4 regions of the Clostridioides sp. LIBA-6622 genome follow, and region 2 is predicted to be linked to each of the others. Evidence: a T-box and tRNA genes for the amino acid it is inferred to sense, from the RefSeq annotation. Region 2 holds a T-box; the other regions hold tRNA genes.
The links. A T-box is a leader RNA that pairs with one kind of tRNA and senses whether it is charged. The one in region 2 lies ahead of alaS (alanine--tRNA ligase), so its partner is inferred to be a tRNA-Ala.
Positions count from the first base shown of each region.

Region 1: it has a tRNA-Ala gene. The T-box ahead of alaS (alanine--tRNA ligase) is inferred to sense a tRNA for this amino acid. The anticodon was not compared.
Region 3: it has a tRNA-Ala gene. The T-box ahead of alaS (alanine--tRNA ligase) is inferred to sense a tRNA for this amino acid. The anticodon was not compared.
Region 4: it has a tRNA-Ala gene. The T-box ahead of alaS (alanine--tRNA ligase) is inferred to sense a tRNA for this amino acid. The anticodon was not compared.

Region 1 covers NZ_CP196998.1:135,935-141,428, forward strand. The annotation lists tRNA gene ACTG47_RS00970 (tRNA-Phe) at 1-65, shown strand, start outside; tRNA gene ACTG47_RS00975 (tRNA-Met) at 73-149, shown strand; rRNA gene ACTG47_RS00980 (16S ribosomal RNA) at 266-1,768, shown strand; tRNA gene ACTG47_RS00985 (tRNA-Ala) at 1,824-1,899, shown strand; rRNA gene ACTG47_RS00990 (23S ribosomal RNA) at 2,169-5,065, shown strand; rRNA gene rrf (5S ribosomal RNA) at 5,180-5,296, shown strand; gene ACTG47_RS01000 (pyridoxal phosphate-dependent aminotransferase) at 5,472-5,494, opposite strand, start outside.
Region 2 covers NZ_CP196998.1:1,308,895-1,314,388, reverse strand. The annotation lists gene alaS (alanine--tRNA ligase) at 1-998, opposite strand, end outside; T-box leader at 1,066-1,305, opposite strand; gene mnmA (tRNA 2-thiouridine(34) synthase MnmA) at 1,448-2,527, opposite strand; gene ACTG47_RS06325 (cell wall-binding repeat-containing protein) at 2,677-5,494, opposite strand, start outside.
Region 3 covers NZ_CP196998.1:128,850-134,343, reverse strand. The annotation lists rRNA gene rrf (5S ribosomal RNA) at 1-66, opposite strand, end outside; rRNA gene ACTG47_RS00875 (23S ribosomal RNA) at 202-3,098, opposite strand; tRNA gene ACTG47_RS00870 (tRNA-Ala) at 3,368-3,443, opposite strand; rRNA gene ACTG47_RS00865 (16S ribosomal RNA) at 3,499-5,001, opposite strand; gene cwlD (N-acetylmuramoyl-L-alanine amidase CwlD) at 5,286-5,494, opposite strand, start outside.
Region 4 covers NZ_CP196998.1:151,828-157,321, forward strand. The annotation lists rRNA gene ACTG47_RS01040 (16S ribosomal RNA) at 107-1,609, shown strand; tRNA gene ACTG47_RS01045 (tRNA-Ala) at 1,665-1,740, shown strand; rRNA gene ACTG47_RS01050 (23S ribosomal RNA) at 1,948-4,844, shown strand; rRNA gene rrf (5S ribosomal RNA) at 4,959-5,075, shown strand; tRNA gene ACTG47_RS01060 (tRNA-Asn) at 5,082-5,156, shown strand; tRNA gene ACTG47_RS01065 (tRNA-Leu) at 5,162-5,247, shown strand; tRNA gene ACTG47_RS01070 (tRNA-Met) at 5,263-5,338, shown strand; tRNA gene ACTG47_RS01075 (tRNA-Glu) at 5,346-5,420, shown strand; tRNA gene ACTG47_RS01080 (tRNA-Gly) at 5,430-5,494, shown strand, end outside.

The sequences.
Region 1 (5,494 bases), 1.2 Mb from region 2:
TCAGTCGGTAGAGCAGGGGACTGAAAATCCCCGTGTCGGTGGTTCGATTCCGCCTCTGGGCACCAGAAATAGGGCGGTATAGCTTAGTTGGCTAGAGCGTTCGGTTCATACCCGAAAGGTCATAGGTTCGACTCCTATTACCGCTACCATCTAACTATATCATTAAAGAACTTTGAAAATTAAACAGTAGGTTAATTTATAAAACAAGAAACAAACCATAAAGCCAGATATTTTGATAACAATAGTATCTGAGCCTGATAAACTTTTGTTTGAGAGTTTGATCCTGGCTCAGGATGAACGCTGGCGGCGTGCCTAACACATGCAAGTTGAGCGATTTACTTCGGTAAAGAGCGGCGGACGGGTGAGTAACGCGTGGGTAACCTACCCTGTACACACGGATAACATACCGAAAGGTATGCTAATACGGGATAACATATTTGAGAGGCATCTCTTAAATATCAAAGGTGAGCCAGTACAGGATGGACCCGCGTCTGATTAGCTAGTTGGTAAGGTAACGGCTTACCAAGGCGACGATCAGTAGCCGACCTGAGAGGGTGATCGGCCACATTGGAACTGAGACACGGTCCAAACTCCTACGGGAGGCAGCAGTGGGGAATATTGCACAATGGGCGAAAGCCTGATGCAGCAACGCCGCGTGAGTGATGAAGGCCTTCGGGTCGTAAAACTCTGTCCTCAAGGAAGATAATGACGGTACTTGAGGAGGAAGCCCCGGCTAACTACGTGCCAGCAGCCGCGGTAATACGTAGGGGGCTAGCGTTATCCGGATTTACTGGGCGTAAAGGGTGCGTAGGCGGTCTTTCAAGTCAGGAGTGAAAGGCTACGGCTCAACCGTAGTAAGCTCTTGAAACTGGGAGACTTGAGTGCAGGAGAGGAGAGTGGAATTCCTAGTGTAGCGGTGAAATGCGTAGATATTAGGAGGAACACCAGTTGCGAAGGCGGCTCTCTGGACTGTAACTGACGCTGAGGCACGAAAGCGTGGGGAGCAAACAGGATTAGATACCCTGGTAGTCCACGCTGTAAACGATGAGTACTAGGTGTCGGGGGTTACCCCCCTCGGTGCCGCAGCTAACGCATTAAGTACTCCGCCTGGGAAGTACGCTCGCAAGAGTGAAACTCAAAGGAATTGACGGGGACCCGCACAAGTAGCGGAGCATGTGGTTTAATTCGAAGCAACGCGAAGAACCTTACCTAAGCTTGACATCCCAATGACATCTCCTTAATCGGAGAGTTCCCTTCGGGGACATTGGTGACAGGTGGTGCATGGTTGTCGTCAGCTCGTGTCGTGAGATGTTGGGTTAAGTCCCGCAACGAGCGCAACCCTTGTCTTTAGTTGCCATCATTAAGTTGGGCACTCTAGAGAGACTGCCAGGGATAACCTGGAGGAAGGTGGGGATGACGTCAAATCATCATGCCCCTTATGCTTAGGGCTACACACGTGCTACAATGGGTAGTACAGAGGGTTGCCAAGCCGTAAGGTGGAGCTAATCCCTTAAAGCTACTCTCAGTTCGGATTGTAGGCTGAAACTCGCCTACATGAAGCTGGAGTTACTAGTAATCGCAGATCAGAATGCTGCGGTGAATGCGTTCCCGGGTCTTGTACACACCGCCCGTCACACCACGGGAGTTGGAGACGCCCGAAGCCGATTATCTAACCTTTTGGAAGAAGTCGTCGAAGGTGGAATCAATAACTGGGGTGAAGTCGTAACAAGGTAGCCGTATCGGAAGGTGCGGCTGGATCACCTCCTTTCTAAGGAGAATTGCCTACTGTTTAATTTTGAAAGTTCTTTATGAACTTCATATTTGGGGGTGTAGCTCAGTTGGGAGAGCACTTGCCTTGCAAGCAAGGGGTCAGGAGTTCGACTCTCCTCATCTCCACCATTTAAGAGCATATTACTTAAATCTTTGATTTATCTAGTAGACTCTTACATTGCACTTTAAGCTTATTTTTATTCAAGCTTTGTGCGTTAGCACCTTAAGCAACAGAATAAACTGAACGAATGTGAAGTTTGTTTGTTGGCGATGTGCGTTAGCACCTTAAAAACTGCATATATATTTAGTGATATGACATCTAATTTGTAATATATAAAGCTGATAACTTTTTAAAATTATCAAGTTGATAGACTTTAATCTATCAAACCTTTTTAACTGGTCAAGTTATTAAGGGTGCAGGGCGGATGCCTTGGCACTAGGAGCCGATGAAGGACGCGATAAGCTGCGATAAGCTTCGGGGAGTTGCACGTAAACTTTGATCCGAAGATTTCCGAATGAGGAAACTCACTTAGAGTAATGTCTAAGTATCATTAAGTGAATTCATAGCTTAATGAGGGGAACTCAGGGAACTGAAACATCTAAGTACCTGAAGGAAGAGAAAGAAATTCGATTCCGTAAGTAGCGGCGAGCGAACGCGGAAGAGCCCAAACCAATAAAGTTTTCTTTATTGGGGTTGCGGACATATCATAACGAAGAGGTATCGTAATTGAAGAGGTTTGGAAAGACCCACCACAGAAGGTAATAGTCCTGTATGTTAAACGAGAAGACTTTAGATATGATCCAGAGTACCACGGGACACGTGAAACCCTGTGGGAAGCAGGAGGGACCACCCTCCAAGGCTAAATACTACCTAGTGACCGATAGCGTATAGTACCGTGAGGGAAAGGTGAAAAGAACCCCGGGAGGGGAGTGAAATAGAACCTGAAACCCTGCACTTACAAGCTGTGGAAGCACATTTCTTGTGTGACCGCGTACTTTTTGTAGAACGGGCCAACGAGTTACGTTAAGTAGCAAGGTTAAGCACTTAAGGTGTGGAGCCGTAGCGAAAGCGAGTTTTAACTGAGCGTTCAGTTACTTGACGTAGACCCGAAACCGGGCGACCTACCCATGAGCAGGATGAAGCGAAAGTAAAATTTCGTGGAGGTCCGAACCCACGAGCGTTGAAAAGCTCGGGGATGACTTGTGGGTAGCGGTGAAATTCCAATCGAGCCCGGAGATAGCTGGTTCTCCCCGAAATAGCTTTAGGGCTAGCCTCAAGGTGAGAGATACGGAGGTAGAGCACTGAATGTCCTAGGGGGTATTGCACCTACCGAAGACTATCAAACTCCGAATGCCGTCATCTTATACTTGGGAGTCAGACTGTGGGTGATAAGATTCATAGTCGAAAGGGTAACAGCCCAGATCGTCAGCTAAGGTCCCTAAATGTAAGTTAAGTGGTAAAGGATGTGGGATTGCACAGACAACCAGGATGTTGGCTTAGAAGCAGCCACTCATTCAAAGAGTGCGTAATAGCTCACTGGTCGAGTGATCCTGCGCCGAAGATTTCCGGGGCTAAAACTTACTACCGAAGCTACGGCATCATTATGATGGGTAGGGGAGCTTCCCATACGGGTTGAAGCATGACCGTAAGGACATGTGGACAGTATGGGAGTGAGAATGTTGGCATGAGTAGCGAGATGTGGGTGAGAATCCCACAGGCCGTAAACCCAAGGTTTCCAGGGGAAGGTTCGTCCGCCCTGGGTTAGTCGGGACCTAAGCTGAGGCCGAAAGGCGTAGGTGATGGACAACAGGTTGATATTCCTGTACTACCGATAACCGTTTGAGAGATGGGATGACACAGTAGGATAAGCTAAGCACACTGTTGGTTATGTGTGCCCAAGCATTGAGGCAGTCAGAGTAGGTAAATCCGCTTTGATAATGCTGGGATGTGATGGGGAGCGAAATTTAGTAGCGAAGTAGCTGATTTCACACTGTCAAGAAAAGTCTCTATCGAGGTTAAAGGTACCCGTACCGCAAACCGACACAGGTGGGTGAGGAGAGTATCCTAAGGCCCGCGAGAGAACTGTTGTTAAGGAACTCGGCAAAATGACCCCGTAACTTAGGGATAAGGGGTGCCACCATCTGGTGGCCGCAGAGAATAGGCCCAAGCGACTGTTTACCAAAAACATAGGTTTCTGCTAAGTCGCAAGACGATGTATAGGAGCTGACGCCTGCCCGGTGCTGGAAGGTTAAGGGGATCTGTTAGAGTAATCGAAGCAGTGAACTTAAGCCCCAGTAAACGGCGGCCGTAACTATAACGGTCCTAAGGTAGCGAAATTCCTTGTCGGGTAAGTTCCGACCCGCACGAAAGGCGTAACGATTTGGGCACTGTCTCAACAACAGACTCGGTGAAATTGTAATTCCGGTGAAGATGCCGGATACCTGCGACAGGACGGAAAGACCCCATGGAGCTTTACTGTAGCTTGACATTGGGTCTTGGTACTACATGTACAGGATAGGTGGGAGGCTTTGAAACCAGGACGCCAGTTTTGGCGGAGCCATCCTTGGGATACCACCCTTGTAGTACTGGGACTCTAACCATAGGCCATGAATCTGGTCTTGGGACACTGTCAGGTGGGCAGTTTGACTGGGGCGGTCGCCTCCCAAAAGGTAACGGAGGCGCTCAAAGGTTCTCTCAGTACGGTCGGAAATCGTACGTAGAGTGTAAAGGCAAAAGAGAGCTTGATTGCAAGACATACAGGTCGAGCAAGGATGAAAATCGGACTTAGTGATCCGGTGGTTCTGCGTGGAAGGGCCATCGCTCAACGGATAAAAGCTACCCTGGGGATAACAGGCTTATCTCCCCCAAGAGTCCACATCGACGGGGAGGTTTGGCACCTCGATGTCGGCTCATCACATCCTGGGGCTGTAGTAGGTCCCAAGGGTTGGGCTGTTCGCCCATTAAAGTGGTACGCGAGCTGGGTTCAGAACGTCGTGAGACAGTTCGGTCCCTATCCGTCGCAGGCGTAGGAAATTTGAGAAGACCTGTCCTTAGTACGAGAGGACCGGGATGGACGTACCTCTGGTGTACCAGTTGTTCTGCCAAGGGCATGGCTGGGTAGCTATGTACGGAATGGATAAGCGCTGAAAGCATCTAAGCGCGAAGCCGACTTCAAGATAAGATTTCCCACCGCAAGGGTAAGACCCCAGAAAGACTATCTGGTTGATAGGTCGAAGGTGTAAGTGCAGCAATGTATTTAGCTTATCGATACTAATAGGTCGAGGACTTGACCAAATTATTTGATGTCCATTCAGTAAAATATATGTGCAGTTTTTAGAGTGTTAACTCTAAAGAAACTAGTATTACTAGATTCTAAAAACTTAATAGAGATATTAAGCATAAAGATTATGTGGTTACAATAGCAGAGAGGATACACCTGTTCCCATTCCGAACACAGAAGTTAAGCTCTCTAGCGCTGATGGTACTTGGTGGGAAACTGCCTGGGAGAGTAGGACGTAGCCACGTAATCTTTTTTATTATATTTTATTATAAATTACTACTTTAATTTATTGTTTTAATTGTGAAAAATAAAAGACTTACTGGTATAAAAATCAGTAGGTCTTTTATCATTTTATCTACTTATTTAGCATGTTAACTATAATTAAATACTTTATATACAAGAATTATTTAATTTAAATTGTTATTGTGCCATTATTTTATATA
Region 2 (5,494 bases):
ACTTTTATAACTTCATCTATTAGTTTTTGTAAAAATAATTCTTTTACACCTAATAATTTACCATGACGAGCAGCACGTCTAAGAAGTCTTCTAAGGACATATCCTCTTCCTTCATTTGATGGAAGTACTCCATCACTAACTAAAAATGTTACAGCTCTTATATGGTCAGTTATTATTCTTAGTGATATATCATTTTTTGGATTCTCTCCATATTTTACTCCTGTTAATTTCTCAACAGCTTCTAATATAGACTTAATTGTATCTACTTCAAAGATAGTATCAACACCTTGCATGATACATCCCATTCTTTCAAGACCCATACCTGTATCTATATTTTTACTTTCTAATAAGCTATAGTTTCCTTCTTCATCTCTATCAAATTGAGTAAATACATGGTTCCAGAATTCCAAATAACGGTCGCAATCACACCCTGGTTTACAATCTGGATTATCACATCCATACTCTTCTCCTCTATCAAAATAAATTTCTGAACAAGGACCACAAGGACCTGTACCTATTTCCCAGAAGTTATCATCTTTACCAAGCTTAACCATTCTTTCTTCTGGAAAATTCATTTCTTTTGCCCATATATCATAAGAATCATCATCTTCCTCATATACAGTTACCCATATCTTATCCTCTGGTATATTTAACCATTCTGTAACAAATTCCCATCCCCATTTGATTGACTCTCTTTTAAAGTAATCTCCAAATGAGAAGTTACCCATCATTTCAAAGAATGTAGCATGTCTTGCAGTTATACCTACATTTTCTATGTCTCCAGTTCTTATACATTTTTGAGATGTACACATTCTTACATTTGGAGGTACTTCTACACCTGAAAAATAGTTTTTCAAAGGTGCCATACCTGAATTTATAAGTAATAAACTCTTATCATTGTTTGGTACTAAAGAATAACTATTTGCTACATAATGACCTTTTGACTCAAAAAACTCTAAAAACTTACTTCTTATTTCGTTTAATCCCATCTTTTCCATATTATGTTCCTCCTAATAAATTTTATTTTTTCGTTTAAATAAAAAACCTCGTCCCTATAAATAAATTTATAGGGGCGAGGACAATCGCGGTACCACCCTAATTATCATAAAAACTATGATATCTTCGGAAAACCTTAGCTATAACGTAACTACCGTCAATCTCTACTTTTATCTTCTTTACATAAGATAAATTTTTCAAGATTGCTACTAAAAGGCTGCTTCAAATATTATATTCTAAGGGCTTCCAGCATTTTCCCTCTCTCTGTAAGACATCAAATATTTTACTATTCCTTATCACTGTATTTGCTTTTTAATTAATATACTAATTATATTACTAAATTTTACAAAATTAATCAATACTATATTTTCATATATAATAATTTTATTTTATAAACTTTATTCCACTTTAATATACTTTTTTATTTATTTTTTTAATTTTTTAGACGTTTTTATAAACTTTTCTCGATTATTCCGCCACCTACTACAATATCTCCATCATACATTACCACAGATTGACCTTTAGTAATAGCCCTTTGAGATTCATCAAAAACTATTTTAATAGTATCTTCTCCTACTTTATGAATAGTTGCTGGTGATGGTTTTGCTGAATATCTTATTTTTGCTTGAACTCTTAATGGTTCTTCTAATTTATCTATTGATATAAAGTTAACATTTTTTGCAATAAGTTCTTTTTTGAACAATTCTTCATTGTCTCCAAGAACTATAGTATTATTTATTGGATTTATATCTATTACAAACATTGGCTTTCCAAAAGTAATTCCAAGTCCTTTTCTTTGACCTATTGTATAATATAGTATACCCTTGTGTTTTCCAAGTATATTTCCTTTAGTATCTACAAAAAAACCTTCTTCAATACGTTTTTTAGAATGTTTTTTTACATAATTTGCATAGTCATTATCTTTTACAAAGCAAATTTCTTGACTATCAGGCTTATTATGAACTGCCATGCCCATTTCTTTAGCAATTTCTCTTACCCTATCTTTTTCATAATCACCTATTGGCAATAAAGTATGTTCTAGTTGTTCCTGTGTAAGATTATAAAGTGCATAAGTTTGGTCTTTTTTATCTGTAACAGATTTTTTTAGCAAATATCTTCCTGTACTTTCATCCTTTTCTATCTTTGCATAGTGACCTGTAGCTACATAATCACAACCTATTTGTCTAGCTTTTTTATAAAAATCATCAAATTTTATATGTTTATTACAAGCTATACAAGGATTAGGAGTTTTTCCTTCTAAATATTCATCTATAAAATAATCTATTACTTTTTCTTTAAATACTTCTCTAAAATTTAGAACATAAAATGGTATACCTATTTTATTTGCTACTCTTCTAGCATCTTCAACTGCTGATAAAGAGCAACAACCACCTTCATTTTCAACATCGTCATCATCTTGCCACAATTTCATAGTAACACCAATGACATCATACCCTTGTTGTTTTAAAAGATATGCAGCTACAGAGCTATCCACTCCTCCACTCATACCTATCATTACTTTTTTATTCATAAACAAATTTCACCTCATCTTTTGCATTACTTATTATTATACCATATAGAGCAAGCATTGTATTTATTTAAAATATAGCTTACTCTATTTTCTAAAAAAAATAATATTATTAAGTAATTTTAGAAGATTTAAGGTTAATCTTTTATTTACTAATTATTGACTACCTTTACTGATGCAGTTGTTTCTGTTATTACTTTATTTGAATTATTGACATCAACTAGTTGTATTTTTACTTTATAAGTACCTTCTGTATTTCCAACTAGATAAACTGATGTTGTTGCATCTTGCAATGAGAATCCTGCCATTGGTCCCCATCCTGTTTTTACTATGTTAAACCAATTTTTATTGCTATCTTGGGCAATTAATTGTATTCCCTCTAAGCTATCTGAACCATCTACCTCTTTTATTTGTACTCTTACATTCTGATAATTATTTTTACCTTTTTTTAGTGCAATATCTACTGATGCTCTATCTTCTATATTTTCAAATTTAGGTATACTACCATCTTGATTTTCATCTATCTTATTTTCTTTTGTTATATTATTAAGTTCACTCATAGTTATAGAAGCTTTACCCCAAGTAACAGTTTTTGAACCTTGTAATATTGTGCAATCTCCAAATCCATTAACAATTACTTTATCTTTATCATAATTATCTGTTTGTATTGGAGTATATTCACTTATATTACAATTATCTGTTAAAGTTAAGTTTGCATTAGTTTCACTTACAACACCATCTGCTTTTACATATTCTATATTTACTCCATACCATCCATTTCCACTTGTTTCAAGATTTGAAGCTGTAACTGATGACCCATTTACTATTAGACCTGCTCCCTTATTATTATTCAAAGTTACATTATTTAATTTAATATTTTGTGACAAATAAATATGCATTCCTGATTTATTTAACCTATCAGAATCTAAACCTGTTACTTTTAGATTATTTATTTCTACATTATCTATTCTATCTAATGTCACTATATTTTCATATCCTGGTATAGTGTCAGTAAATTCTACAGATTTCATTAACTCAGCATTATTAATACCATTTATAATTATTTTTTTATGTATAACAACTGGCTTTTTAATATTTATTTGTCCATCTATTTGCCAGATTTGACCATCTTCTTGTAAATCGAGAGCTTTTTCTAATGTATCAGCATCAGTAATTTTTATCGTTTCAATTTTAACAGGTTCAGCCACTTTTACTATAATACTTGGTAGTGATACTCCTTCTGATAATTTATATCCACTTGATAAATTGGCATTGAATATATATATTCCTGGTGTTGTAGAACTGTACTCTGGTATACTTTTCCATGTTACCCCTACTTTAGTATTAGCTACTCCAGATACGGTTGCTGATAACTCTTTGGGCAAGTTTAATCTACTTAATTCTGTTCCATTTTCTACATTTTGATTCTTTATTGAATCTTCAAGTGCTGTTATTGATGTTATTAATTTGTCTTTTACAGATGAACCACCACTTGAACTTCCTCCACTTGATGAAGAACCCCCAGATGAACTTCCTCCTGGTTTAGTACCATCTATACTTGGAGTCTGAGAACCTTCCACTTTATCAGTTATTGTCCCTTCATTTTTTATATTAGTTCCTGCTGCATCATTTTTTATATTTGTTATTTTACCATTATTCTTAACTACAACATTACTAGAATTATTTTGTATCTCTACTTTTTCTATTTTTGCTCCACTTTCATTTATTATTGTTCCACCCTTACTGTCTTTAACTAATACTTTACTTATTGTACCTTTATTAACTATATCTGCATTTGGAGCAGTCACTACTATAGTCCCTGTATATGTACCATTTAAATTTACAGAAATTGAATTATTGGTACTCAATGATAAGTCATTTGATATAGCTCCTGATGGTTTAACATTTATAACATCATTTGCATCAGCTTTAGCTAAAGCTGTTTTCAATTCTTCTAAAGTTTTAACTTCATATACTGTTGTAGATTGTGATTTTTTTATTTCAGAAAAAGCACTTTCATTACCTGAGCCACCAACCTGTGTGATTGTTTTTAGACTTTTAGTATTCAATACTTTTTCTTGTTCTTCATTTAATTTGTTTCCTACTAAAACTACTGGTGAATTATTTTTTGCTGCCAATGAACCTACTGCTAATGAGTCTATAAGGTCACCCTGCTTATTCATACCATCTTTTGTTACATATGCATTTTTCAACTCTTTTGTTTCATATAAACCGCTTATAACTGCAGCATTAGTTTCATTTCTATCATTTCCTGATACTCTTTTAGGACTAGGTAAAGTATTTTTTGTTGCTTCTGAAATTGACTTTACACCACCAATTACATAAGATGTTTTTATGCCTTTTTCTTTTATAAATTGACTTGATAATTTTATACCTTCATTCGGACTAGAAAGTATTATTGGCATTTTATTTTGAGCTGCTGCTGCTCCCACACTTACTGCATCAGCTAAACCTTTTTCCCCATTAACTACAACTATTTTTGAAATATTACTGGTTGTTTTTCTTCCAAGAGATTCATCTAATTTTTTAGCTATTTCTAAAGAAGTTTGATACCTATCATTTCCAGATATTCTCTCTGTATCAACTTTTAGAGATTTTAATTGGGATTCTACTTCTGAACCCAAAGTTTTTGCTCCACCTATCAAATATACTTTTTCTGCTTTTAACCTTATTATTTCAGCCTTAGTTCTATCATCTAATTTATTATTTTGTGTTAAAAGAATTGGTGCATTTTTAGAACCTGCAAAAGGAGTTGCAGTCAACGCATCTACTATAGTATTGTCATTTACTAATATTACGTTTTTTGATGTATCCCATCCTTTTTTACTTATTTGTATAGCAGTTTCCCATCTACCAGAGCCTTTAAGCGTATCATTGTTTGTTTGAGCATTTGATGTGATTGCTGTTAAACTACTAGCTACTAATGATATAGTAAGAATTGCTGCTATC
Region 3 (5,494 bases), 1.2 Mb from region 2:
GCTAGAGAACTTAACTTCTGTGTTCGGAATGGGAACAGGTGTATCTTCTCTGCTATTATAACCACATTTTTTTCTTTCTTGTTGCTAGGACAAGTATAATATTAACATTTTTTGTTATTTTTGTCAATACTTTTTTTATTTTTTTTAGAGTTAGTACTCTAAAAACTGCACATATATCTTACTGAATGAACATCAAATAATTTGGTCAAGTCCTCGACCTATTAGTATCGATAAGCTAAATACATTGCTGCACTTACACCTTCGACCTATCAACCAGATAGTCTTTCTGGGGTCTTACCCTTGCGGTGGGAAATCTTATCTTGAAGTCGGCTTCGCGCTTAGATGCTTTCAGCGCTTATCCATTCCGTACATAGCTACCCAGCCATGCCCTTGGCAGAACAACTGGTACACCAGAGGTACGTCCATCCCGGTCCTCTCGTACTAAGGACAGGTCTTCTCAAATTTCCTACGCCTGCGACGGATAGGGACCGAACTGTCTCACGACGTTCTGAACCCAGCTCGCGTACCACTTTAATGGGCGAACAGCCCAACCCTTGGGACCTACTACAGCCCCAGGATGTGATGAGCCGACATCGAGGTGCCAAACCTCCCCGTCGATGTGGACTCTTGGGGGAGATAAGCCTGTTATCCCCAGGGTAGCTTTTATCCGTTGAGCGATGGCCCTTCCACGCAGAACCACCGGATCACTAAGTCCGATTTTCATCCTTGCTCGACCTGTATGTCTTGCAATCAAGCTCTCTTTTGCCTTTACACTCTACGTACGATTTCCGACCGTACTGAGAGAACCTTTGAGCGCCTCCGTTACCTTTTGGGAGGCGACCGCCCCAGTCAAACTGCCCACCTGACAGTGTCCCAAGACCAGATTCATGGCCTATGGTTAGAGTCCCAGTACTACAAGGGTGGTATCCCAAGGATGGCTCCGCCAAAACTGGCGTCCTGGTTTCAAAGCCTCCCACCTATCCTGTACATGTAGTACCAAGACCCAATGTCAAGCTACAGTAAAGCTCCATGGGGTCTTTCCGTCCTGTCGCAGGTATCCGGCATCTTCACCGGAATTACAATTTCACCGAGTCTGTTGTTGAGACAGTGCCCAAATCGTTACGCCTTTCGTGCGGGTCGGAACTTACCCGACAAGGAATTTCGCTACCTTAGGACCGTTATAGTTACGGCCGCCGTTTACTGGGGCTTAAGTTCACTGCTTCGATTGCTCTAACAGATCCCCTTAACCTTCCAGCACCGGGCAGGCGTCAGCTCCTATACATCGTCTTGCGACTTAGCAGAAACCTATGTTTTTGGTAAACAGTCGCTTGGGCCTATTCTCTGCGGCCACCGGATGGTGGCACCCCTTATCCCTAAGTTACGGGGTCATTTTGCCGAGTTCCTTAACAACAGTTCTCTCGCGGGCCTTAGGATACTCTCCTCACCCACCTGTGTCGGTTTGCGGTACGGGTACCTTTAACCTCGATAGAGACTTTTCTTGACAGTGTGAAATCAGCTACTTCGCTACTAAATTTCGCTCCCCATCACATCCCAGCATTATCAAAGCGGATTTACCTACTCTGACTGCCTCAATGCTTGGGCACACATAACCAACAGTGTGCTTAGCTTATCCTACTGTGTCATCCCATCTCTCAAACGGTTATCGGTAGTACAGGAATATCAACCTGTTGTCCATCACCTACGCCTTTCGGCCTCAGCTTAGGTCCCGACTAACCCAGGGCGGACGAACCTTCCCCTGGAAACCTTGGGTTTACGGCCTGTGGGATTCTCACCCACATCTCGCTACTCATGCCAACATTCTCACTCCCATACTGTCCACATGTCCTTACGGTCATGCTTCAACCCGTATGGGAAGCTCCCCTACCCATCATAATGATGCCGTAGCTTCGGTAGTAAGTTTTAGCCCCGGAAATCTTCGGCGCAGGATCACTCGACCAGTGAGCTATTACGCACTCTTTGAATGAGTGGCTGCTTCTAAGCCAACATCCTGGTTGTCTGTGCAATCCCACATCCTTTACCACTTAACTTACATTTAGGGACCTTAGCTGACGATCTGGGCTGTTGCCCTTTCGACTATGAATCTTATCACCCACAGTCTGACTCCCAAGTATAAGATGACGGCATTCGGAGTTTGATAGTCTTCGGTAGGTGCAATACCCCCTAGGACATTCAGTGCTCTACCTCCGTATCTCTCACCTTGAGGCTAGCCCTAAAGCTATTTCGGGGAGAACCAGCTATCTCCGGGCTCGATTGGAATTTCACCGCTACCCACAAGTCATCCCCGAGCTTTTCAACGCTCGTGGGTTCGGACCTCCACGAAATTTTACTTTCGCTTCATCCTGCTCATGGGTAGGTCGCCCGGTTTCGGGTCTACGTCAAGTAACTGAACGCTCAGTTAAAACTCGCTTTCGCTACGGCTCCACACCTTAAGTGCTTAACCTTGCTACTTAACGTAACTCGTTGGCCCGTTCTACAAAAAGTACGCGGTCACACAAGAAATGTGCTTCCACAGCTTGTAAGTGCAGGGTTTCAGGTTCTATTTCACTCCCCTCCCGGGGTTCTTTTCACCTTTCCCTCACGGTACTATACGCTATCGGTCACTAGGTAGTATTTAGCCTTGGAGGGTGGTCCCTCCTGCTTCCCACAGGGTTTCACGTGTCCCGTGGTACTCTGGATCATATCTAAAGTCTTCTCGTTTAACATACAGGACTATTACCTTCTGTGGTGGGTCTTTCCAAACCTCTTCAATTACGATACCTCTTCGTTATGATATGTCCGCAACCCCAATAAAGAAAACTTTATTGGTTTGGGCTCTTCCGCGTTCGCTCGCCGCTACTTACGGAATCGAATTTCTTTCTCTTCCTTCAGGTACTTAGATGTTTCAGTTCCCTGAGTTCCCCTCATTAAGCTATGAATTCACTTAATGATACTTAGACATTACTCTAAGTGAGTTTCCTCATTCGGAAATCTTCGGATCAAAGTTTACGTGCAACTCCCCGAAGCTTATCGCAGCTTATCGCGTCCTTCATCGGCTCCTAGTGCCAAGGCATCCGCCCTGCACCCTTAATAACTTGACCAGTTAAAAAGGTTTGATAGATTAAAGTCTATCAACTTGATAATTTTAAAAAGTTATCAGCTTTATATATTACAAATTAGATGTCATATCACTAAATATATATGCAGTTTTTAAGGTGCTAACGCACATCGCCAACAAACAAACTTCACATTCGTTCAGTTTATTCTGTTGCTTAAGGTGCTAACGCACAAAGCTTGAATAAAAATAAGCTTAAAGTGCAATGTAAGAGTCTACTAGATAAATCAAAGATTTAAGTAATATGCTCTTAAATGGTGGAGATGAGGAGAGTCGAACTCCTGACCCCTTGCTTGCAAGGCAAGTGCTCTCCCAACTGAGCTACACCCCCAAATATGAAGTTCATAAAGAACTTTCAAAATTAAACAGTAGGCAATTCTCCTTAGAAAGGAGGTGATCCAGCCGCACCTTCCGATACGGCTACCTTGTTACGACTTCACCCCAGTTATTGATTCCACCTTCGACGACTTCTTCCAAAAGGTTAGATAATCGGCTTCGGGCGTCTCCAACTCCCGTGGTGTGACGGGCGGTGTGTACAAGACCCGGGAACGCATTCACCGCAGCATTCTGATCTGCGATTACTAGTAACTCCAGCTTCATGTAGGCGAGTTTCAGCCTACAATCCGAACTGAGAGTAGCTTTAAGGGATTAGCTCCACCTTACGGCTTGGCAACCCTCTGTACTACCCATTGTAGCACGTGTGTAGCCCTAAGCATAAGGGGCATGATGATTTGACGTCATCCCCACCTTCCTCCAGGTTATCCCTGGCAGTCTCTCTAGAGTGCCCAACTTAATGATGGCAACTAAAGACAAGGGTTGCGCTCGTTGCGGGACTTAACCCAACATCTCACGACACGAGCTGACGACAACCATGCACCACCTGTCACCAATGTCCCCGAAGGGAACTCTCCGATTAAGGAGATGTCATTGGGATGTCAAGCTTAGGTAAGGTTCTTCGCGTTGCTTCGAATTAAACCACATGCTCCGCTACTTGTGCGGGTCCCCGTCAATTCCTTTGAGTTTCACTCTTGCGAGCGTACTTCCCAGGCGGAGTACTTAATGCGTTAGCTGCGGCACCGAGGGGGGTAACCCCCGACACCTAGTACTCATCGTTTACAGCGTGGACTACCAGGGTATCTAATCCTGTTTGCTCCCCACGCTTTCGTGCCTCAGCGTCAGTTACAGTCCAGAGAGCCGCCTTCGCAACTGGTGTTCCTCCTAATATCTACGCATTTCACCGCTACACTAGGAATTCCACTCTCCTCTCCTGCACTCAAGTCTCCCAGTTTCAAGAGCTTACTACGGTTGAGCCGTAGCCTTTCACTCCTGACTTGAAAGACCGCCTACGCACCCTTTACGCCCAGTAAATCCGGATAACGCTAGCCCCCTACGTATTACCGCGGCTGCTGGCACGTAGTTAGCCGGGGCTTCCTCCTCAAGTACCGTCATTATCTTCCTTGAGGACAGAGTTTTACGACCCGAAGGCCTTCATCACTCACGCGGCGTTGCTGCATCAGGCTTTCGCCCATTGTGCAATATTCCCCACTGCTGCCTCCCGTAGGAGTTTGGACCGTGTCTCAGTTCCAATGTGGCCGATCACCCTCTCAGGTCGGCTACTGATCGTCGCCTTGGTAAGCCGTTACCTTACCAACTAGCTAATCAGACGCGGGTCCATCCTGTACTGGCTCACCTTTGATATTTAAGAGATGCCTCTCAAATATGTTATCCCGTATTAGCATACCTTTCGGTATGTTATCCGTGTGTACAGGGTAGGTTACCCACGCGTTACTCACCCGTCCGCCGCTCTTTACCGAAGTAAATCGCTCAACTTGCATGTGTTAGGCACGCCGCCAGCGTTCATCCTGAGCCAGGATCAAACTCTCAAATAAAAGTTTATCAGGCTCAGATACTATTGTTATCAAAATATCTGGCTTTATGGTTTGTTTCTTGTTTATAAATTAACCTACTGTTTAATTTTCAAAGTTCTTTTGTCGTATTTTTGTGCTCCTTTTGGGCACTCATATATAATACCATCTATATGATTCCAAGTCAACGCTTTTTTAACTTTTATTTTAAATATTTTTTTGTCAAAACAAAAATAGCCTATATTAATGCATTTTAACTGCTTTAATACAAGCTATTTACATATTCAGACCTATATTATATGCTAACTTTAACTTAGATATTTTTGTATTCCTATGTATATTGCCCATGCTATCTTCTCTTGGTATGTTTCATCAGTCAAAAGTTTACATTCTTTTTCATTTGATAAAAAACCACACTCTATTAATACTGATGGAATGTTGTTTTCTTTTAAAAGATATATATCGTCTCTAGGTTTAACCTCTCTATTATTGGTCTTATCTACTACTCTTTTAAGTT
Region 4 (5,494 bases), 1.2 Mb from region 2:
AATTTAAAGAACTTTGAAAATTAAACAGTAGGTTAATTTATAAAACAAGAAACAAACCATAAAGCCAGATATTTTGATAACAATAGTATCTGAGCCTGATAAACTTTTATTTGAGAGTTTGATCCTGGCTCAGGATGAACGCTGGCGGCGTGCCTAACACATGCAAGTTGAGCGATTTACTTCGGTAAAGAGCGGCGGACGGGTGAGTAACGCGTGGGTAACCTACCCTGTACACACGGATAACATACCGAAAGGTATGCTAATACGGGATAACATATTTGAGAGGCATCTCTTAAATATCAAAGGTGAGCCAGTACAGGATGGACCCGCGTCTGATTAGCTAGTTGGTAAGGTAACGGCTTACCAAGGCGACGATCAGTAGCCGACCTGAGAGGGTGATCGGCCACATTGGAACTGAGACACGGTCCAAACTCCTACGGGAGGCAGCAGTGGGGAATATTGCACAATGGGCGAAAGCCTGATGCAGCAACGCCGCGTGAGTGATGAAGGCCTTCGGGTCGTAAAACTCTGTCCTCAAGGAAGATAATGACGGTACTTGAGGAGGAAGCCCCGGCTAACTACGTGCCAGCAGCCGCGGTAATACGTAGGGGGCTAGCGTTATCCGGATTTACTGGGCGTAAAGGGTGCGTAGGCGGTCTTTCAAGTCAGGAGTGAAAGGCTACGGCTCAACCGTAGTAAGCTCTTGAAACTGGGAGACTTGAGTGCAGGAGAGGAGAGTGGAATTCCTAGTGTAGCGGTGAAATGCGTAGATATTAGGAGGAACACCAGTTGCGAAGGCGGCTCTCTGGACTGTAACTGACGCTGAGGCACGAAAGCGTGGGGAGCAAACAGGATTAGATACCCTGGTAGTCCACGCTGTAAACGATGAGTACTAGGTGTCGGGGGTTACCCCCCTCGGTGCCGCAGCTAACGCATTAAGTACTCCGCCTGGGAAGTACGCTCGCAAGAGTGAAACTCAAAGGAATTGACGGGGACCCGCACAAGTAGCGGAGCATGTGGTTTAATTCGAAGCAACGCGAAGAACCTTACCTAAGCTTGACATCCCAATGACATCTCCTTAATCGGAGAGTTCCCTTCGGGGACATTGGTGACAGGTGGTGCATGGTTGTCGTCAGCTCGTGTCGTGAGATGTTGGGTTAAGTCCCGCAACGAGCGCAACCCTTGTCTTTAGTTGCCATCATTAAGTTGGGCACTCTAGAGAGACTGCCAGGGATAACCTGGAGGAAGGTGGGGATGACGTCAAATCATCATGCCCCTTATGCTTAGGGCTACACACGTGCTACAATGGGTAGTACAGAGGGTTGCCAAGCCGTAAGGTGGAGCTAATCCCTTAAAGCTACTCTCAGTTCGGATTGTAGGCTGAAACTCGCCTACATGAAGCTGGAGTTACTAGTAATCGCAGATCAGAATGCTGCGGTGAATGCGTTCCCGGGTCTTGTACACACCGCCCGTCACACCACGGGAGTTGGAGACGCCCGAAGCCGATTATCTAACCTTTTGGAAGAAGTCGTCGAAGGTGGAATCAATAACTGGGGTGAAGTCGTAACAAGGTAGCCGTATCGGAAGGTGCGGCTGGATCACCTCCTTTCTAAGGAGAATTGCCTACTGTTTAATTTTGAAAGTTCTTTATGAACTTCATATTTGGGGGTGTAGCTCAGTTGGGAGAGCACTTGCCTTGCAAGCAAGGGGTCAGGAGTTCGACTCTCCTCATCTCCACCATTTAAGAGCATATTACTTAAATCTTTGATTTATCTAGTAGACTCTTACATTGCACTTTAAGCTTATTTTTATCCAAGCTTTGTGCGTTAGCACCTTAAAAACTGCATATATATTTAGTGATATGACATCTAATTTGTAATATATAAAGCTGATAACTTTTTAAAATTATCAAGTTGATAGACTTTAATCTATCAAACCTTTTTAACTGGTCAAGTTATTAAGGGTGCAGGGCGGATGCCTTGGCACTAGGAGCCGATGAAGGACGCGATAAGCTGCGATAAGCTTCGGGGAGTTGCACGTAAACTTTGATCCGAAGATTTCCGAATGAGGAAACTCACTTAGAGTAATGTCTAAGTATCATTAAGTGAATTCATAGCTTAATGAGGGGAACTCAGGGAACTGAAACATCTAAGTACCTGAAGGAAGAGAAAGAAATTCGATTCCGTAAGTAGCGGCGAGCGAACGCGGAAGAGCCCAAACCAATAAAGTTTTCTTTATTGGGGTTGCGGACATATCATAACGAAGAGGTATCGTAATTGAAGAGGTTTGGAAAGACCCACCACAGAAGGTAATAGTCCTGTATGTTAAACGAGAAGACTTTAGATATGATCCAGAGTACCACGGGACACGTGAAACCCTGTGGGAAGCAGGAGGGACCACCCTCCAAGGCTAAATACTACCTAGTGACCGATAGCGTATAGTACCGTGAGGGAAAGGTGAAAAGAACCCCGGGAGGGGAGTGAAATAGAACCTGAAACCCTGCACTTACAAGCTGTGGAAGCACATTTCTTGTGTGACCGCGTACTTTTTGTAGAACGGGCCAACGAGTTACGTTAAGTAGCAAGGTTAAGCACTTAAGGTGTGGAGCCGTAGCGAAAGCGAGTTTTAACTGAGCGTTCAGTTACTTGACGTAGACCCGAAACCGGGCGACCTACCCATGAGCAGGATGAAGCGAAAGTAAAATTTCGTGGAGGTCCGAACCCACGAGCGTTGAAAAGCTCGGGGATGACTTGTGGGTAGCGGTGAAATTCCAATCGAGCCCGGAGATAGCTGGTTCTCCCCGAAATAGCTTTAGGGCTAGCCTCAAGGTGAGAGATACGGAGGTAGAGCACTGAATGTCCTAGGGGGTATTGCACCTACCGAAGACTATCAAACTCCGAATGCCGTCATCTTATACTTGGGAGTCAGACTGTGGGTGATAAGATTCATAGTCGAAAGGGCAACAGCCCAGATCGTCAGCTAAGGTCCCTAAATGTAAGTTAAGTGGTAAAGGATGTGGGATTGCACAGACAACCAGGATGTTGGCTTAGAAGCAGCCACTCATTCAAAGAGTGCGTAATAGCTCACTGGTCGAGTGATCCTGCGCCGAAGATTTCCGGGGCTAAAACTTACTACCGAAGCTACGGCATCATTATGATGGGTAGGGGAGCTTCCCATACGGGTTGAAGCATGACCGTAAGGACATGTGGACAGTATGGGAGTGAGAATGTTGGCATGAGTAGCGAGATGTGGGTGAGAATCCCACAGGCCGTAAACCCAAGGTTTCCAGGGGAAGGTTCGTCCGCCCTGGGTTAGTCGGGACCTAAGCTGAGGCCGAAAGGCGTAGGTGATGGACAACAGGTTGATATTCCTGTACTACCGATAACCGTTTGAGAGATGGGATGACACAGTAGGATAAGCTAAGCACACTGTTGGTTATGTGTGCCCAAGCATTGAGGCAGTCAGAGTAGGTAAATCCGCTTTGATAATGCTGGGATGTGATGGGGAGCGAAATTTAGTAGCGAAGTAGCTGATTTCACACTGTCAAGAAAAGTCTCTATCGAGGTTAAAGGTACCCGTACCGCAAACCGACACAGGTGGGTGAGGAGAGTATCCTAAGGCCCGCGAGAGAACTGTTGTTAAGGAACTCGGCAAAATGACCCCGTAACTTAGGGATAAGGGGTGCCACCATCCGGTGGCCGCAGAGAATAGGCCCAAGCGACTGTTTACCAAAAACATAGGTTTCTGCTAAGTCGCAAGACGATGTATAGGAGCTGACGCCTGCCCGGTGCTGGAAGGTTAAGGGGATCTGTTAGAGCAATCGAAGCAGTGAACTTAAGCCCCAGTAAACGGCGGCCGTAACTATAACGGTCCTAAGGTAGCGAAATTCCTTGTCGGGTAAGTTCCGACCCGCACGAAAGGCGTAACGATTTGGGCACTGTCTCAACAACAGACTCGGTGAAATTGTAATTCCGGTGAAGATGCCGGATACCTGCGACAGGACGGAAAGACCCCATGGAGCTTTACTGTAGCTTGACATTGGGTCTTGGTACTACATGTACAGGATAGGTGGGAGGCTTTGAAACCAGGACGCCAGTTTTGGCGGAGCCATCCTTGGGATACCACCCTTGTAGTACTGGGACTCTAACCATAGGCCATGAATCTGGTCTTGGGACACTGTCAGGTGGGCAGTTTGACTGGGGCGGTCGCCTCCCAAAAGGTAACGGAGGCGCTCAAAGGTTCTCTCAGTACGGTCGGAAATCGTACGTAGAGTGTAAAGGCAAAAGAGAGCTTGATTGCAAGACATACAGGTCGAGCAAGGATGAAAATCGGACTTAGTGATCCGGTGGTTCTGCGTGGAAGGGCCATCGCTCAACGGATAAAAGCTACCCTGGGGATAACAGGCTTATCTCCCCCAAGAGTCCACATCGACGGGGAGGTTTGGCACCTCGATGTCGGCTCATCACATCCTGGGGCTGTAGTAGGTCCCAAGGGTTGGGCTGTTCGCCCATTAAAGTGGTACGCGAGCTGGGTTCAGAACGTCGTGAGACAGTTCGGTCCCTATCCGTCGCAGGCGTAGGAAATTTGAGAAGACCTGTCCTTAGTACGAGAGGACCGGGATGGACGTACCTCTGGTGTACCAGTTGTTCTGCCAAGGGCATGGCTGGGTAGCTATGTACGGAATGGATAAGCGCTGAAAGCATCTAAGCGCGAAGCCGACTTCAAGATAAGATTTCCCACCGCAAGGGTAAGACCCCAGAAAGACTATCTGGTTGATAGGTCGAAGGTGTAAGTGCAGCAATGTATTTAGCTTATCGATACTAATAGGTCGAGGACTTGACCAAATTATTTGATGTTCATTCAGTAAGATATATGTGTAGTTTTTAGAGTGTTAACTCTAAAGAAACTAGTATTACTAGGTTCTAAAAACTTGATAGAAATATTAAGCATAAAGATTATGTGGTTACAATAGCAGAGAGGATACACCTGTTCCCATTCCGAACACAGAAGTTAAGCTCTCTAGCGCTGATGGTACTTGGTGGGAAACTGCCTGGGAGAGTAGGACGTAGCCACGTTAATGTTCCAAGGTAGCTCAACGGTGGAGCAACCGGCTGTTAACCGGTAGGCTGTGGGTTCGAGCCCCACCCTTGGAGCCAAAAAAGCCGAAGTGGCGGAACTGGCAGACGCACAGGACTTAAAATCCTGCGGGACTTACCTCTCGTACCGGTTCGATTCCGGTCTTCGGCACTTATAAAACAATATCGCGGAGTGGAGCAGTTGGCAGCTCGTCGGGCTCATAACCCGAAGGTCGTAGGTTCGAGTCCTGCCTCCGCAACCATTAAAATGGCTCGTTGGTCAAGAGGTTAAGACACCGCCCTTTCACGGCGGTAACAGGGGTTCAATTCCCCTACGAGTCACCAATTAAATATGCGGGTGTAGCTCAATGGTAGAGTTCTGGCCTTCCAAGCCAGCTGTGAGGGTTCGATCCCCTTCA